4 regions of the Variovorax sp. PEI5 genome follow, and region 1 is predicted to be linked to each of the others. Evidence: predicted binding sites of a transcription regulator. Region 1 holds the regulator's gene; each other region holds the start of a gene.
What was found. The regulator LexA, encoded in region 1, represses DNA repair genes until DNA is damaged. The targets are predictions, from matches to a motif close to ACTGTATNNNNATACAGT.

Region 1 (4,207 bases):
GAGGATCTCGTCAGGGTCCGTGCCCTGCTCGCCGCGGATTGACCTCCGTCAACGATCGACCGACAACGTGGCGGTCGTCAATTCACTGACGATGACGCATGTTATTCTCAAGATAACCTGCCTTGTCGAATCCATTGGTATTCACGGGGCGAAAAAGAATTCCAAAAAACGTCCGAGGACACCATGAGACTGATTTTATTGGGCGCCCCCGGCGCGGGCAAAGGCACGCAGGCCGCCTTCATCTGTCGGCAGTTTTCGATTCCGCAGATCTCCACCGGCGACATGCTGCGGGCGGCCGTCAAGGCCGGCACGCCGCTCGGGCGCGAAGCCCAGGCCGTGATGGCCTCGGGTGCCCTGGTCAGCGACGATCTGATCATCAATCTGGTGAAGGAACGCCTGGCATTGCCCGACTGCGCGAACGGTTTCCTGTTCGATGGCTTTCCCCGCACGCTGCCGCAGGCCGACGCCATGCGCAATGCCGGCGTCAAGCTGGACTACGTGCTGGAGATCGACGTGCCCTTCGGCGACATCATCGAGCGCATGAGCGGACGCCGCTCGCATCCGGCATCGGGCCGCATCTATCACGTCAAGTTCAACCCGCCGCAGGTCGAAGGCAAGGACGACGTGACCGGCGAGGACCTGATCCAGCGTGAGGACGATCACGAGGACACCGTCCGCAAGCGCCTGGACGTCTACAGCCAGCAGACCCGTCCCCTGGTCGACTACTACTCGCAGTGGGCCCGCAACGAGCCCGAGGCGGCACCGAAGTACCGCGCCATCAGCGGGGTCGGCAGCGTCGACGAGATCACGCAGCGCGCGCTGGCGGCCCTCAGCGCCTGAGCTCCTCGCAGGCCCGGTTCCCGCCGGCCGGCCGGCGGGCGCTCAAGGCGCGTCGACCCGCTCCATCAGTTCCAGCATCAACGCGATCCGCGCCTTGACCGGTGTCAGGTCGCCGGCGCTGCGCAACCCGCGCGCGTGATCGCCGGGCATCGCGGCATCGCCCGGGCCTTCCACGATGCGCCCGCTGGCACAGCGCGTGGCGCGCAGCACGCCGACGCCGGATCGCTGCGCCCGCAAGGCCGCTTCCTCGAGCTCCCGATGGACCGTGCCGTTGCCCGTCGCCGCGACGACGAGACCGCGCAGGCGATCCGATGCGCCGGCCGCATGCTCGCGCAGCAGCAGGTCGACGATCCTGCCGCTGGCGCCGGCGTGGCTGGTCACGATCTCCACCCGGGGCCAGCGCGCGGGATCGACGCGGCTCATGTGCTCGAAGGCCCGCCGCGCCATGGCGCCGTCGTGCGCGGGCCAGTCGCGCAGACGACGCAACGCGCCCTCCTCGACATGACCCAATGCGCCGGCATCGCCCGAATCGAAGGCATCGAGGCGATAGGTGTGCACCTTGCGCACATCGACCGCACCATGCACGACGCCGGCCGCGACCGCGCACACCCCACGGGCACCGGGCGTCGTCGCCACCGCGATCGCGTCGCGGAGGTTCTGCGGCCCGTCGGGCGCCAGCGCGGTCGACGGCCGCATGGCGCTGACCAGCACGATCGGCTTCTCCGGCGCCAGCACGCGATGCAGGAAGAACGCGGTCTCCTCCAGCGTGTCGGTCCCGTGCGTGACGACGAGCCCCACCACGTCCGGCGGCGCCAGCCAGGCGGCGCAGCGCAGGGCCAGCATCTGCCAGGTCGCCGCGTCCATGTCCTTGCTGTCGAGCTGCGCGACCTGCTCGCCCACCAGTTCGATGCCCGCCGGCGCGTCGATGCCGCGCAGCATGTCCGCCACATCGACCTGGCCCGCGACGTAGCCGATGTTGTCTCCGGCGGCGGCGGCCCTGCCGGCGATGGTGCCGCCAGTGGCCAGCACGACGACGCGCGAGCATTGGATGAGTGAGTCGTCGACCATGTCTTGCAAAGTTTCAAAAACTGTTCAAAAATACAGATACTGGATATCCAGACAGTATCGCAAGGAGCTTCCATGCCATTTCCCGTCAAGCTTACAACCCGGCAGCAGCAGATCCTCGACCTGATCAGCGCCGCCATCGCACGCACGGGCGCGCCGCCCACGCGGGCGGAGATCGCGGCGGAACTGGGCTTCCGGTCCGCCAACGCGGCCGAGGAGCATCTTCAGGCGCTGGCACGCAAGGGCGCCATCGAACTCGTCAGCGGCACCTCGCGCGGCATCCGGCTCAAGGGCGATGCCCTGCGCTCCCTCAACGCATCGCGCAACAACCAGTTCTCGCTGGCATTGCCCGGGACCTCGCAGCTGCCATTGCCCCTGGTCGGTCGCGTGGCTGCCGGTTCGCCCATCCTGGCCCAGGAACATGTCGAGCAGACCTACTACGTCGAGCGCGCCATGTTCCAGCACCAGCCCGACTACTTGTTGAAGGTGCGCGGCATGTCGATGCGCGACGCCGGCATCATGGACGGCGACCTGCTCGCCGTGCAGTCGACGCGAGAGGCCCGCAATGGCCAGATCGTGGTCGCCCGTCTGGGCGAGGAAGTCACGGTCAAGCGGCTCAAGCGCACCGGCGACGCCGTCGAGTTGCATGCCGAGAACCCCGACTACCCGACCATCTTCGTGCAGCCGGGCGAGCCGTTCGAGATCGAGGGACTGGCCGTCGGCCTGATCCGCAACACGATGCTCATGTAGCGGACGACCGCGGCCCGCTCGGCGCGGCAGGAGTGGCGGACGCCCGGCGTCCGGCCACGGTCCGACCACGCCCCTGCGAACCTCAATCACCGGTGGCCACCACCGCTCGACAACCTCTCAGTTACCTGGAGATCCGCATGGGAATCGCTTTGCTTGCCTTGGTCGACCTGCTCTCACCGCTGCAGTCCTTCGCCCACCGATGGATGCCGGCGCGCGCGTCCGACACCGACGAATCGACCGCGGGTCACTGCGCGGCGGCGCGTCCGAAGCGCGGGCCCCGTGCCGGAGCGGCGGTCGACGTGGCGCTGGCCACGCCGCATGCCGTCGTGGCGCCGCGCCCGCTGCGCGTGGTGCGCACCGCCGATGCCCAGCGTTGCGGCGGCGTCACCGGACGTCTGGTGCTGTCGGGCCGGATGGTCGATGTCTGCGCCGAGCTCGACCGGCTGGCCGCCCTGGAAGCCGCTGAACTCTCGCGCAGCGCCGGCACACTGCACTGAAGCGCGCGGTCCGGCAACGGACGCCGGTCGCATCGGCATGCCGGTGGTTGGCGGTGGTGCGTGTCGACCGATGGGATGAGTCCACGGAGCGCGAGGCACAATGGCAAGCCATGAACATTGTGATCCTCGACGACTACCAGGACGCGGTGCGCAAGCTGCGTTGCGCCGCCAAGCTCGATCCGTACACGGCCAAGGTCTACACCAACACGGTCAAGGGCATCGGGCAGCTCTCGATCCGGCTGAAGGATGCCGATGTCATCGTGCTGACCCGGGAGCGCACGCAGATCACGCGCCAGCTGATCGAGAAGCTGCCCCGGCTGCAATTGATCTCCCAGACCGGACGCGCCGGCGCCCACATCGACATCGCCGCCTGCACCGACCATGGCGTTGCCGTGGCCGAGGGTGTCGGTTCCCCGCTGGCGCCGGCCGAACTGACCTGGGCGCTCATCATGTCGGCGATGCGTCGCCTGCCGCAGTACATCAGCAACCTCAAGCATGGCGCCTGGCAGCAGTCGGGCTTCAAGTCGGCCTCGATGCCGCCGAACTTCGGGCTCGGCTCGGTCCTCAAGGGCAAGACATTGGGCATCTGGGGCTATGGGCGCATCGGCCAGCTCGTGGCGCGCTATGGCCAGGCATTCGGCATGCAGGTCGTGATCTGGGGCCGCGAGGGCAGCCGCGAGCAGGCGCGCTCCGATGGTTTCCAGGTCGCCCCGAGTCGCGAGGCCTTCTTCGAGACCGCCGACGTGCTGACGGTGCATCTGCGCCTGAACGAGGCCACGCGCGGCCTGATCGGCTTCGACGACCTCTCGCGCATGAAGCCCACGGCCCTGTTCGTGAACACCTCGCGCGCCGAGCTGGTGGAGCCCGATGCCCTGCTGACGGCGTTGAACCGCGGCCGCCCGGGCATGGGCGCGGTGGACGTCTTCGAGAGCGAGCCACCGTTGCAGGGCCATGCGCTGCTGCGTCTTGAAAACTGCATCTGCACGCCTCACCTCGGCTATGTGGAGCTGGATAGCTACGAGTCCTATTTTGGCCAGGCCTTCGACAACGTCGTG
Region 2 (4,207 bases), 330 kb from region 1:
GCGATCAACGCCGGCGAGGGCTCCTGCGTGGCGCGCAGCGCGAGGTCGTAGCCATCGGCGGCCAGGTCGACCTTGCGGTTCTCCAGGTGCATGTCGACCAGCACCTCGGGGCAGCGCTGGCGGAAGGTGGCCAGCGCGTCGGCGAAGCAGGGCGTGGCGCACCACACCGGCGCGCTGACCTTGAGCCGCCCGCGCGGCGCCGCGTGGCGCTGGCCGATGGCGGCCTCGGCGGCATCGAGCATGTCCAGGGCCTGCGCGCTCTGCGCGTGCCAGGTCGCGCCGGCCTCGGTCAGGCTCAGGTGCCGGCTGCTGCGATGGAGCAGCCGCGCGCCCAGCGCTTTCTCCAGCTGCGCGATGTGCTTGCTGACCATCGGCGCGGAGATCGACAGCCGATCGGCGGCGATCGAGAAGCTGCCCGCATCGACGACTTCGCGGAACACGCGCAGGCTGGTGAGCCGATCCATGATGATTTCTTGCCAGGAAACGAAAGCATGAATAGTAGGCCATCGATTTCCTCAGGGGAAATACCTAGACTGGCTGCAACCAGGAGCCCCGCCATGACCATGCCATCTTCCGCCGCCCCGCCGGCCCGCGTGCTGCCGACCTACTTCATCTCGCATGGCGGCGGCCCGTGGCCGTGGATGAGGGAGCAGAGCGGCGCCGCCTACGACCGCCTCGCCGCCTCGCTGGCCGACATCCCGCGCCAGATCGGCCACGCGCCGCGCGCCATCCTGATGGTGTCGGCGCACTGGGAGGCCGATGCCTTCACGGTGCAGGGCCACGCCGCGCCGCCGATGATCTACGACTACGGCGGCTTTCCGGCCCATACCTACGAGGTGCGCTATGCCGCGCCCGGCGACCCCGCGCTCGCGCACCGCGTGCGGTCGCTGATCGCCGGGGCCGGCCTGCCGGCGGCGCTCGATGCCGAGCGCGGCTTCGACCACGGCACCTTCTCGCCGATGGCCGTGATCCGGCCCCAGGCCGACGTGCCCGTGGTGCAGCTGTCGCTGCGGCGCGGCCTCGATCCGGCCGAGCACCTGGCCTTGGGCCGGGCGCTGGCGCCCTTGCGTCGCGAGGACGTGCTGATCATCGGCAGCGGCCTGAGCTATCACAACCTGCGCAACTTCGGCCCGCGCGCGAAGGACGCCTCGCACGCGTTCGACGACTGGCTCGACCAGGCGGTGGTGCGCACGCCGCCGGCACGACGCGATGCCGCGCTCGTGGCCTGGGAGCGGGCCCCGGCCGCGCGGCTGGCGCATCCGCGCGAGGAGCACCTGATCCCGCTGATGGTGGCCGCCGGCGCGGCCGAGGGCGAGACCGGCGAACGCATCTATCACGAGGACGCCTTCATGGGCGGCATCGCGGTGTCCAGCTTCCGCTTCGGCGCGGCGCGCTGAGGCGAGCCGGCGCAGCGGCGTGGACGACCCCGGGCCGCTGCCCTCGGGGAGACGGCCACGCCGTCCTGTCGTGCGTTTCGCTGACACGTCCATCCGCCTCGAACCGACGCGCCTCCCGTGCGGCGCGAAACGATGGTCATGGCTCGTTTCATCCCATGAACCATGCCCTCCGAGAGAACCCGATGGACTCCAAGTCACCCGCCAAAGACAAGCAGCAGAAGATCACCACCGACTTCGACGACGTCGTCAACATGACCGCCGCGCAACTCGGCAAATGGCTCAGGACCCGCGAGTCGAAGACCGTCGGCTGGTCGGCCTCGGGGGAAGGCGAGTCGGTCGGCCACCGTTCGGGCCGGCGCATCGTGGACATCCTCGGCAAACGCAAGGACAAGCGCACCCAGGCCGATCTGCAGCACATGGCCAAGGTGGTGGGCTATGTGCACCGGCACCTGGCGCAGCGCCCCGAGGGCGACATCGAAACCACGCCGTGGCGCTATTCGCTCATGAACTGGGGCCACGATCCGGTGAAGGATTGAAGGCTTTCCGACGCGCCCCGGGGAGGTGAGGAGCGACGTCGCACCGAGAAGCGCTTGCTTCGGATCGGGATACTGTATAAAAATACAGTTAAATCCTTCATTCGATCATGGCCTTCCCTTCATTCGCTCCGAAAGTCCCGCCGCCGCTCACGCGGTCCGACGTCTGGCGCGGTGACGAACTGGCCACGGCCGAGACCCGGGTGGTCTCCACCGGCCATGTCGCCCTCGATGCGCAACTGCCCGGGGGCGGCTGGCCGATCGGCGCGCTGACCGAGGTCCTGCAGGCGGTGCCCGAAGCCCAGGTCTGGCAGCTGCTGCTGCCCGCCCTGGCGCTTGCGGTGCGTCGGCATGGGGGCCGGGTGGTGCTGGTGGGAGCGCCGCAGGTGCCCTTCGTCCCGGCCATCGCCGCCGGCGGATTGCCGGCCGAGACCCTGTTGTGGATCCGTGGCGAGGGCGCCGTCGCCCGCTCCTGGGCCTGCGAGCAGGCCCTGCGCTGCGCCGACGTCGCGGCCGTGCTGGCCTGGCTGCCCCAGGCGCGCGCCAGCGACCTGCGCCGGCTGCAGCTGGCGGCGGCGCAGCACGAGAACCTGCTGTTCGTCTTCAGGCCCGAGGCCCAGGCCCGGATGGCCTCGCCGGCACGCTTGCGACTGCGCTTCGTGCCGGTGTCCGTGCCGGCGCAGGAACGCCAGCGGACGCGGCTGCAGTCGTGGTCGACGGACGACGACTTCGATCATGCGGGCGCGCCCGATGCGCAGCCGCGTCGGGGGGGCGGCGTTGCCGGCCTCGCCGGTCGGGCCGTCCATGCCGTCCACGCCGACCAGGCCGGCCGCATGGAGGTCGACGTGCTCAAGCGTCGCGGTCCGCCGCTGGCGACGCCCCTGGCGCTGCCGGCCCGTGGCGAGCGGCTGGCGGCATTGCTGCGTGCCACGCTGCGGCGCCGGCGCGGACGCCAGGCGCCCGCGCCCTCCGGCATCCCCCATCCGCAGCACCTCGAAGGAGGGCCGCTCGATGCAGTGGATCGCATTGCGGTGGCAGGCTGAGATCGCGGCCGCGCCACCGGTGGACGCGGAGCCGGCGACGGTCCCGCCGCCGGATGTCGGCCACGCCGCGCCATCGCCCATCCTGTCGCCCGAGGCCCTCGGCTGGTGGGCCCTGCAGTTCACGCCGCGCGTGGCCTGGCTCGACGAGGCGCTGGTGCTGGAGGTCTCGGCCTGCGAACGCCTGTGGGGCGGACGGCAGCAGCTCCTGCGCCAGCTCGACGCCTCCAACCCGGTGCCGCTGCACCGGCTGCAGAAGGTCCTGGGCGCCACCGCGCCGATCGCATTGGCGCGCCTGCGCCTGTTCGCCAGCGGGCGCCAGCCACCGGCCGACATCCCCGCGGCCCTGCCGCTGCACACGCTGACGGCGGCGCGCGACCGGCTCGACCTGCTCGCGCGCATGGGCTGCACCACCTGGGGCGACGTGGCGGCGCTGCCGCGCGCCGGCCTGTCGCGGCGTTTCGGCCCCGGGCTGCGCGAGGCGCTCGACGTCGCCTGGGGCCTGCGGCCGGAGCGCCATGCCTGGCTGACGCTGCCCGAGGCCTTCGAGCAGAAGCTCGAATTGCCCGCCCTGGCCGAGACCGCGCCCGAACTGATGTGGGCCGCGCAGCGGCTGCTCGGCGCGCTGCAGGTCTGGCTGCGGTCGCGCCAGCGCGGCGTGCGCGCGATCGAGCTGCAGTGGACGCTCGACCGGCGGCGCCGCGAGGGTGTCGAGCTGCCGCCGCACCAGGCCATCGTCGTGCGCACCGCCGAGGCCACGCAGGACATCGTCCACCTGCGCCGGCTGATGGGCGAGCGCCTGGCCCTGACGACGCTCGCCGCGCCCGCGAGCTGGCTGTGGCTGCGATCGCTCGACACCTCGCCCTGCGCCGGCGCCAGCATCAGCTTCCTGCCCGAGGACAACCGGCCGGGCGACCGCCTGCACGAACTCGTCGAGCGCCTGAGCGCGCGGCTGGGCGCGCAGCAGGTGGTGGTGCCGGTGATGCGCGCCGACCATCGCCCCGAGCGCATGCAGCACTGGCAGCCGGCGTTGCGCGCATCGCAGGAGCCCCGGTCGCCGCCAGCGCCGCCAGCGCCGCAAGCGCCGGCGGGCGCGGCGGAGGCGGCGGCGCGGCGGTCCGCGATCCTGCCCGCCGCGGGCCTGTGGCCGGCCTGGCTGCTGCCCGAGCCCTTGCGGCTGGAGGTGCTCGACGGCCAGCCCTGCTACCAGGGACGCCTGCGCCGGCTGGCCGGGCCG
Region 3 (4,207 bases), 1.6 Mb from region 1:
CGGTCGCCGGCGTCGGCCTCGGACTCCGGATCGAAGGCACCGCGCAGCACCTTGGCGACGACCGCGCCCGAGAAGCCCCGCGCCATCAGGAAGCGCGCCTGCCTGGCGCGTTCTTTCTGATCGGTCGCCGGGGCATCGAAACGGCGGCGCCAGACCTCGATGGCGCGAGCCAGTTCGCTGTCCTTCAGGCCGGCCACCGCCTCGCTGATGGCCTCCGGCGCGATGCCCTTCCTCTGCAGTTCCTGGCGCACGCGCGCCGCTCCCATGCGCGGCGCGCGCTGATGGACCACCGACTGCACCACGCGCGTCTCGCTGATGAAATCCTTGGCCTCGAGTTCGTCCAGCGCCTGGGCCAGGGTGCCGGGTTCCTCCTCGTACTTCGCCAGCTTGCGCGCGAGTTCGGAGCGCGAGTGTTCGCGTTGGCTCAGCAGGCGCAGGGCGCGACCCTTCAGGGACGGAGCGGCGAAAGCCATGGCGTCATCGATCCTCGGTGGCTGGAAATGAAAAAGGCGCCCGTCGCCTGGAAGCGCGGGCGCCCGGGTGCAGGGTGGAGGCTCAACCCTGCTGCTGCGGCGGTAGCTTGGGCGCCTTGGCGTCGAGCTTCGGCTCGGCCTTGTCCGCTTTATCGGCCTTGTCCGCCTTGGCCGGCGCATCGCTCGCGCCGGCTTCGGCCGCCAGCATCGGAATGCCCAGCGACTCGCGCACCTTGTTCTCGATCTCGCGCGAGAGCTGCGGGTTCTCGCGCAGGAATTCACGCGCGTTGTCGCGGCCCTGGCCGATCTTCTCGCCCATGTAGGCATACCAGGCACCGGACTTGTCGACGATCTTGGCGGTCACGCCCATGTCGATGATCTCGCCCTCGCGGCTGATGCCTTCGCCGAACAGGATGTCGAACTCGGCCGTCTTGAAGGGCGGGCTGACCTTGTTCTTGACCACCTTCACCTTGGTCTCGTTGCCGATCGCCTCGTCGCCCTTCTTGATGGTGCCGATGCGGCGGATGTCCAGGCGCACGGAGGCGTAGAACTTCAGCGCGTTGCCACCGGTGGTGGTTTCGGGCGAACCGAACATCACGCCGATCTTCATGCGGATCTGGTTGATGAAGATGACCATGCAGTTGGTCTTCTTGATCGTGGCGGTCAGCTTGCGCAGCGCCTGGCTCATGAGCCGCGCCTGCAGGCCGGGCAGGGAGTCGCCCATCTCGCCCTCGATCTCGGCCTTGGGCGTGAGCGCGGCGACCGAGTCGACCACGATCAGGTCGACCGCGCCGGAACGCACCAGCGAATCGACGATCTCCAGGGCCTGTTCGCCGGTGTCGGGCTGGCTGATCAGCAGATCGGACAGGTTGACGCCCAGCTTCTGCGCATATTGCACGTCGAGCGCGTGTTCGGCGTCGACGAAGGCGCAGGTGCCGGCCTGCTTCTGCATCTCGGCGATGACCTGCAGCGTGAGCGTGGTCTTGCCCGACGATTCCGGGCCATAGATCTCGATCACGCGGCCGCGCGGCAGGCCGCCGACGCCCAGCGCGATGTCCAGCCCCAGCGAACCGGTCGAGACGACCTGGATGTCCTCCAGCGCCTCGCCTTCGCCGAGCCGCATGATCGTGCCCTTGCCGAACTGCTTTTCGATCTGCGCGAGTGCCGCCTGGAGCGCCTTGGCCTTTTCGCTGCCGGCGACGGAGATGCTGCTGCCCTTGACGAGTGCGTCCATGAGAAATCCTTTAAAATCAACAGGTTGTGATGTCGGCATCCTGGGTTCGCGAGTGGCTTGCTGGATGCTTGAACAGTAGTTTAAGACGGTGTGCCAAAGAACAAGAGAGATTTTTGGTCAGTTTGGATGACTATTTTTCGATGACCGAAACACATCTTTCCGACAGTGCCGACGACTGGCGCCAGACGCATCTGGGGCGTCTGCTCGGACATGCGATGCGTCGTTTCGACGAGCGCGTCCTGACGCTGATGGCACACGACATCGACGTCCCGCTGGCCCTGTCGAACCTCGCCGCCCGCGCCCAGGTCAGCGCCGCGCACATCCACATCACGCGCCATCTGGCCCGTGGCGGTTCGCGCCTGACCGAACTGGCCGAACGCGCCGGCATAACCAAGCAGGCCATGGGCACGCTGGTCGACCAGTGCGAAGCCTGGGGATTGGTGACGCGCGAGCCGGATCCGCTCGACGCGCGGGCACGCCGCGTGCTGTTCACCGCCGACGGCCTGGCCTGGCTCGAGGCCTTCCGCAAGGCCGTCGCGCAGGCCGAAGCCGAATTCCGCGCCAGTGTGGGCGACGACATCGCCACCGTCGTGACGATCGGCCTGGAAGCCTATGCCTCCTGAGGACGACGGCACGGACCCCGCGGACCGGACGCCAAGACCATCGACGCCGCCGCCGACGCCGGCCGTCGCCGCGCCGCCGCGCAAGCCATTGCCACGGATCGCGCGCTGGCTGCTGATGGCCTTCGCATGGCTGTGCGTGGTGCTCGGCCTGATCGGCGTGATCGTGCCCGGCATGCCGACCACCGTCTTCATCCTGATGGCCGCCTGGGCCGCGGCGCGCAGCTCGCCACGCATGCACGCCTGGCTCTATGCGCACCGTCTGTTCGGTCCGCTGCTGCGCGACTGGGACGACGGCGGCAGGGTCTCGCGCCGCGTGAAGTGGATCGCCACGCTCACGATGGGCGCGAGCGCCGTCCTGGTCTGGCATGGCATCCGCCTGGCCTGGGTGGTGGGCCTGGTGCTGGGGACGATGACGGTGGTGCTGGTCTGGCTCTGGCTGCGGCCCGAACCCGACCGTCGCTAGGCTAGGGGGGCGCTGCCGCCGGCGGTTCTCCGGCGTCCGGCGCCCGTTCCCGTCGTTCCCGTTCCCTTTGTTCCCGTTCCTGTCGCTCCTGTTCGCGCGGAATGATCCGCAGCCGTTCGGGACTGATCTGGCGGGCGAGTCGATGCGGCTCGGTGGCGGCGAGGTCGGCCGGCACCAGGCCGACGATCGCCAGCGCGCCCTGGCTCCAGGCGAAATACCCGAGGTTCGCGAGCGCCAGCACGATCACCGCCGCGCGCGCCATGGTGCTCAGTCCCCGATGCGGCGTGGCCGCACGCTGAGGTCCGAGGTGGTGATCGACTGCAGCCCGGCGGCGGTGCGCACCCGCAGCTCGCCACCCCAGCCGATGCCCTCGCACCAGCCGCTGGTGCCGTCGCTCAGATCGACCTCGCGCCCGCGCAGGGCGTCGCGCGCGGCGAAGCGCTCGGCGAACGGCGCCAGGCCGCGAACGCCGAATGCCAGCAGGTCGCGCGCCAGCGGCGGGGCGATGTCGCGCAGCACGTCGGCGGCGGTGGCCCCGGGCCGCCATTCCCGCACCCAGGCCGGTGGCGCGCGCAGGCCCGCGGCCTCGCGCGGGCCGACGTTGATGCCGATGCCGATCACGAGATAGCGTGGCGCCGGGGCGGTCGGCCCCGCCGTCGCGACGCCGCCGGCGGACCGGCCCGCGACATCCGCCGTGGCGATGGTCGATGCCCCGGCGGCCACCGGCGAGGCGGTCTCGATGAGGATGCCGGCGAGCTTGCGGTCGTCCGACAGCCACAGGTCGTTGGGCCATTTCAACCGCACCCCGGCCGCGCCATCGGGGTCGAGGCTGTCGGCCACGCTGGCGCCGACCGCCAGCGAAAGGCCCGACCAGTCGCGGGGCGCGAACGGCAGGCCGAGGGAGAAGGTGAGCGAGATCGCCTGCGGGTCCGGCCCGGTGCCGCGCCGCGATGCCGGATCCGTCGGCGAGGCCGCCTTCGCAGCGGCGTCCGTGCCGCCCCCGGCGCTCTCCCAGGGCCGGCCGAGCCGACCACGCCCGGCGCTCTGGCGCTCCGCCACCAGCAGCACCGGTGCGGTGTCGCCGGCGCGCGCGCGGCGCATGAGCTCGGTGTTGGTGGAGTCGATCTCCGCCACGATCTCGATCCGCAACTGCGGCAGCAGCGGCGCCAGCGCGGCCGAGAGTTCGGGCAGGTGCCAGGCGCCGGCCATGTCAGTCCCCGGCCGGATCGCCGGCCCGCTCCGATGGCGCCGTGCCCTTCGCCTTCGCGCGCTTCCTGTCCTTCTTGCCTTTCTTGTCCCTGGACTTCCCCTTGGCCTTCGATCCGGCCCGGCCTCCGGCCTCGGGATCGTCCGATACGACGCTTTCGGCACGCGTCTTCTTCCTGTTCTTCTTCTTCTTTTTCTTCTTTTCCGG
Region 4 (4,207 bases), 1.6 Mb from region 1:
ATCGGCGAAAAGACCTGGGTGGAAACACACTCCTGGAATCAGGATGTGGCGCAGGAAATGATCGGGAGTGAAGGGTTCGTTCGCACAAAGATGGACCTGCCTCCGATCCTCGAAGAGTCAGACAAAAGCGCGAATCAGAGCGCGCGGATTCACTATGCCCAAGGTGCCAGCGCATTGCAACAAGGGCGATGCAGCCCGCTGGAAACCGGCTGTTTCAATGGCATTAATGCTATTTTATTCATAGCATGACAGCCTTGATGGATCAACCGTCCCGCACTCCTTAAGAAAAAAGGCCATGCTTCCAAACAGTCGCTGCGACCCTTCCGGTCGCAAGGCCAACCGCTGCTTCGAAGCCGGCATCACCGGCGGGTCGGAAGTTGCCTTCGACCTCTCGTCATCGCCCTGTCATCGCCGTTTCATCGCCATGCCGCCCGCATGCGGCTGAGCAGGTCGATGGTGGCCGGTGGTGGTGGCACCACCGATCTCGGCGGCGGCGGGGGCGGCCAGACGACCTGCTCGAAGCGGCCGAGATCGGCTTCGGCGATGAAGCGGGTCCGCGAGGCGTACATGTGGCGATCGCCACGCACGGCCTGCTGCGTGACATAGAAGCGCTGTGGCACCAGGATGTGCAGATGGTCCCGGGCCCGCGTCATGGCCACGTAGAGCAGCCGGCGCTCCTCTTCCAGTTCCTGCGGTCCCTGCGCCACGTCGGCGGGCATGCAGCCGTCGACGACGTTGAGCACATGCACCGAGGTCCATTCCTGGCCCTTGGCCGAATGGATGGTCGACAGGACGAGATAGTCCTCGTCGAGCAGCGGCGGTCCGGGCCGGTCGCTGGTCGCTTCGGGCGGGTCGAGGGTCAGTTCGGTCAGGAAACGCTCGCGCGAACCGTAGCCGGCGGCGAGCCGGACGAGTTGCTCGATGTCGCCACGCCGGACGGCGGCATCCTCGTACAGGCGATCGAGATGCGGAAGGTACCAGCGCATGGCGATCTCCATGTCGGCCGGCCAGGCCAGGTCCGACCGGCGCAATGCCGCATAGGCATCCGCGAAACGCTTCCATTCCACCTTCGCGCCGGACGGCGGCACGAAGTCCCGCATCGCAGCGGCGGGATCGGCGGCCTCGTCCATCGCATCGAGCAGTCGCGCGGAGGTGACCGGTCCGATGCCGGGGATGAATTGCGTGACGCGGAATCCCGCCATCCGGCCACGCGGGTTCTGGGCGAAGCGCAGGATCGCCAGCAGATCCTTGACGTGCGCCGCCTCCAGGAACTTGAGACCGCCGTACTTGACGAACGGGATGTTGCGCCGCGCCAGTTCGAGCTCGAGCGCCGCGCTGTGGTACGAGGTCCGGAACAGCACGGCCTGCGACTTGAGCGCCAGGCCGCCTTCACGATGCGCCAGCACGCGATCGGCCACCCATTGCGCCTGTCCGGCTTCGTCGGGCACCAGCACGAGTTGCGGCCGGCCAGCCGATGGCTTGTCGGTCCAGAGGGTCTTGGCATGCCGCTCGGCCGCGGCGGCGATGACCGCGTTGGAGACATCGAGGATCGGCTGCGTGGAGCGGTAGTTGCGCTCCAGCGTGACGATGCGCGCCTCCACCGGCCGAGGTCCGTCGGGCGAGTGCCGCTGGAACAATCCCGGGAAATCGAGGATGTTGCGCACCGTCGCCCCGCGGAAGGAATAGATCGACTGGGCGTCGTCGCCGACCACCGTGAGGCCGCGCCCATCGGGTCGCAGCCCGAGCAGGATCGAGGCCTGCAGGCGGTTGGTGTCCTGGTACTCGTCCACCAGGATGTGGTCGAAACGCGCGCCGACATCGGCCGCGAGCGCGGCGTCGGACACCATGCCGGCCCAGTACAGCAGGAGATCGTCGTAGTCCAGCGCATGCTGGTCCTGCTTGGCATCGACATAGGCGCCGAAGAGGCGCTTCAACTCGACCTCCCATTCGGCGCACCACGGAAAGGCTTCCGCCAGCACCTGCCCGAGCGGCGCGCAGGTGTTGACGGCGCGCGAATAGATCGACAGGCAGGTGCCCTTCTGCGGAAAGCGCCGGGTCGTGGACGACAGGCCCAGGTCGTGCCGCACCAGGCCCATCAGATCCTCGGCATCGCCGCGGTCGTGGATGGTGAAGTTCTCGTTCAGGCCGATCCGGCCGGCGTACTCGCGCAGCAGCCGCGCGCCGATGCCATGGAAGGTTCCGGCCCAGGGCAGCGCGGGCGCGGCATCGTCACGCAGTCCCAGCACACGCATGGCGACCTGACCGGCCCGGCGGGTCATCTCCTGCGCCGCGCGACGCGAGAAGGTCAGCAGCAGGATCCGCTGCGGATCGGTGCCCCGCGCGATCAGGCCGGCGACGCGATGCGCCAGCGTGCTGGTCTTGCCCGATCCCGCGCCGGCGATCACCAGCAGCGGACGCGCGTCGGCGCCGGCCGCGTCGCCCGCCGACATCCCATGGTCGACCGCCGCGCGCTGGGCCTCGTTGAGGGTCGACAGCGCCTCGGCGAGACGCTCGGCCAGGGTGGACGACGCGGGGGCGGGGACGGTGGCGGCGATGGGCATCGGAACCCGACTTTACTGGACATCCATCCAGATCGGATCACGCCTTTGATGGTCGGCGTCTACGGGTAAGTGCCCAGGGCCGATGCCATAATCGCGCGTCGCTGCAACCGGAGATTTCGACTTGGAAAGCTATCCGTCTCGGCAGCTTTCGACTCCCGTCTGAACGCCATCGGCGAGGGAATCGAAAGCGCCCCCACCCCTCGCCCATCGTCAGATTTTTCACGGGAGTGAGCTCATGCTCAACATCTTCACGCTCGCCAACGGGCGCCTGGTCCAGGAAGAGATCGAGGCCCTCGAGGAGCTGTCCCAGTTCCAGCCCATCTGGGTCGATCTCGAATCGCCCACGGTCGAGGAGAAGCGCTGGATCAAGCAGTACTACGGCCTGTCCATCCCCGAGGACGCGATGGACGAGGACATCGAGGAATCGGCGCGCTTCTACGAGGAGGACAACGGCGAGCTGCACATCCGCAGCGACTTCCTGATCGACGACGACGAGAACCCGCGCTCGGTGCGTGTCGCCTTCATCCTCAATCAGCACAATGCCGAACTGCGCAGCCGCGGCGTGCTGTTCTCGATCCACGACGAGGACGTGCCGGTGTTCCGCCTGTTGCGCATGCGGGCGCGTCGCGCGCCGGGCCTGATCGAGGACGCCAAGGAAGTGCTGCTCAAGCTGCTCGACGCCGACGCGGAATACTCGGCCGACACGCTGGAGAACATCTACGACGAGCTGGAGGTGGTCGGCAAGAAGGTGCTGGCGGGCAATGTCAGCGACGAACTCGCCGGCGAGGTGCTGGGCGCCATCGCGCGCCAGGAGGACCTGAACGGGCGCATCCGCCGCAACGTGATGGACACGCGCCGCGCGGTCAGCTTCATGATGCGCAGCCGCATGCTCAATGCCGACCAATTCGAGGAAGCGCGCCAGATCCTGCGCGACATCGAGTCGCTGGACAACCACACCGCCTTCCTGTTCGACAAGATCAACTTCCTGATGGATGCGACGGTCGGCTTCATCAACATCAACCAGAACAAGACCATCAAGATCTTCTCGGTGGCCAGCGTGGCGCTGCTGCCGCCGACGCTGATCGCGAGCGTCTATGGCATGAACTTCAAGTTCATGCCGGAGCTCGAATGGAGCTTCGGCTATGGCTATGCGATCGCATTGATGGTGGCCAGCGCGCTCGGGCCGATGTGGTACTTCCGCCGGCGCGGCTGGTTGAAGTAGGGCTTCGCGCGCGGCGTCCTCAGGTCTTGTCGCGCAACTCGCGCCGCAGGATCTTGCCCACCGGTGTCTTGGGCATGTCGGTGCGGAACTCGATGCGCGCGGGGCGCTTGTAGCCGGTGAGGTTCTCGCGGCAGAAGGCGCGCACCTGGGCTTCCGTGAGATCGGCGTTCTTCCTGACGATCACCAGCTTGACGGCTTCCCCCGTCTTCTCGTCGGCGATGCCGACCGCGGCGCACTCCAGCACCCCTTCCAGCTGGGCGACCACGTCCTCGACCTCGTTGGGATAGACGTTGAATCCCGACACCAGGATCATGTCCTTCTTGCGATCGACGATGCGGAAGAAGCCGCGCTCGTCGACCCGGCCGATGTCGCCCGACTTGAACCAGCCATCGCTGGTCATGACCTTGGCCGTCTCGTCGGGCCG

Region 2: a site for LexA is predicted at 2,005-2,022, ahead of imuA (translesion DNA synthesis-associated protein ImuA). Genes of this name have one in related genera too.
Region 3: a site for LexA is predicted at 1,767-1,784, ahead of recA (recombinase RecA). Genes of this name have one in related genera too.
Region 4: a site for LexA is predicted at 2,576-2,593, ahead of AC1MLT_RS13695 (ATP-dependent helicase). Genes of this name have one in related genera too.

Annotation. Positions count from the first base shown of each region.
Region 1 is NZ_CM155257.1:980,780-984,986, reverse strand. It holds gene kdsB (3-deoxy-manno-octulosonate cytidylyltransferase) at 1-42, shown strand, start outside; gene adk (adenylate kinase) at 184-840, shown strand; gene AC1MLT_RS04545 (asparaginase) at 883-1,908, opposite strand; gene lexA (transcriptional repressor LexA) at 1,981-2,655, shown strand; gene AC1MLT_RS04535 (hypothetical protein) at 2,793-3,152, shown strand; gene AC1MLT_RS04530 (D-2-hydroxyacid dehydrogenase family protein) at 3,263-4,207, shown strand, end outside.
Region 2 is NZ_CM155257.1:1,306,864-1,311,070, reverse strand. It holds gene AC1MLT_RS05985 (LysR family transcriptional regulator) at 1-464, opposite strand, end outside; gene AC1MLT_RS05980 (DODA-type extradiol aromatic ring-opening family dioxygenase) at 564-1,397, shown strand; gene AC1MLT_RS05975 (DUF3140 domain-containing protein) at 1,580-1,933, shown strand; gene imuA (translesion DNA synthesis-associated protein ImuA) at 2,041-2,973, shown strand; gene AC1MLT_RS05965 (Y-family DNA polymerase) at 2,942-4,207, shown strand, end outside.
Region 3 is NZ_CM155257.1:2,628,733-2,632,939, reverse strand. It holds gene recX (recombination regulator RecX) at 1-473, opposite strand, end outside; gene recA (recombinase RecA) at 556-1,707, opposite strand; gene AC1MLT_RS12180 (MarR family winged helix-turn-helix transcriptional regulator) at 1,848-2,330, shown strand; gene AC1MLT_RS12175 (YbaN family protein) at 2,446-2,793, shown strand; gene AC1MLT_RS12170 (hypothetical protein) at 2,795-3,055, opposite strand; gene AC1MLT_RS12165 (biotin--[acetyl-CoA-carboxylase] ligase) at 3,061-4,002, opposite strand; gene AC1MLT_RS12160 (SET domain-containing protein) at 4,004-4,207, opposite strand, start outside.
Region 4 is NZ_CM155257.1:2,978,220-2,982,426, reverse strand. It holds gene AC1MLT_RS13700 (hypothetical protein) at 19-249, shown strand; gene AC1MLT_RS13695 (ATP-dependent helicase) at 417-2,561, opposite strand; gene corA (magnesium/cobalt transporter CorA) at 2,797-3,783, shown strand; gene AC1MLT_RS13685 (long-chain-fatty-acid--CoA ligase) at 3,803-4,207, opposite strand, start outside.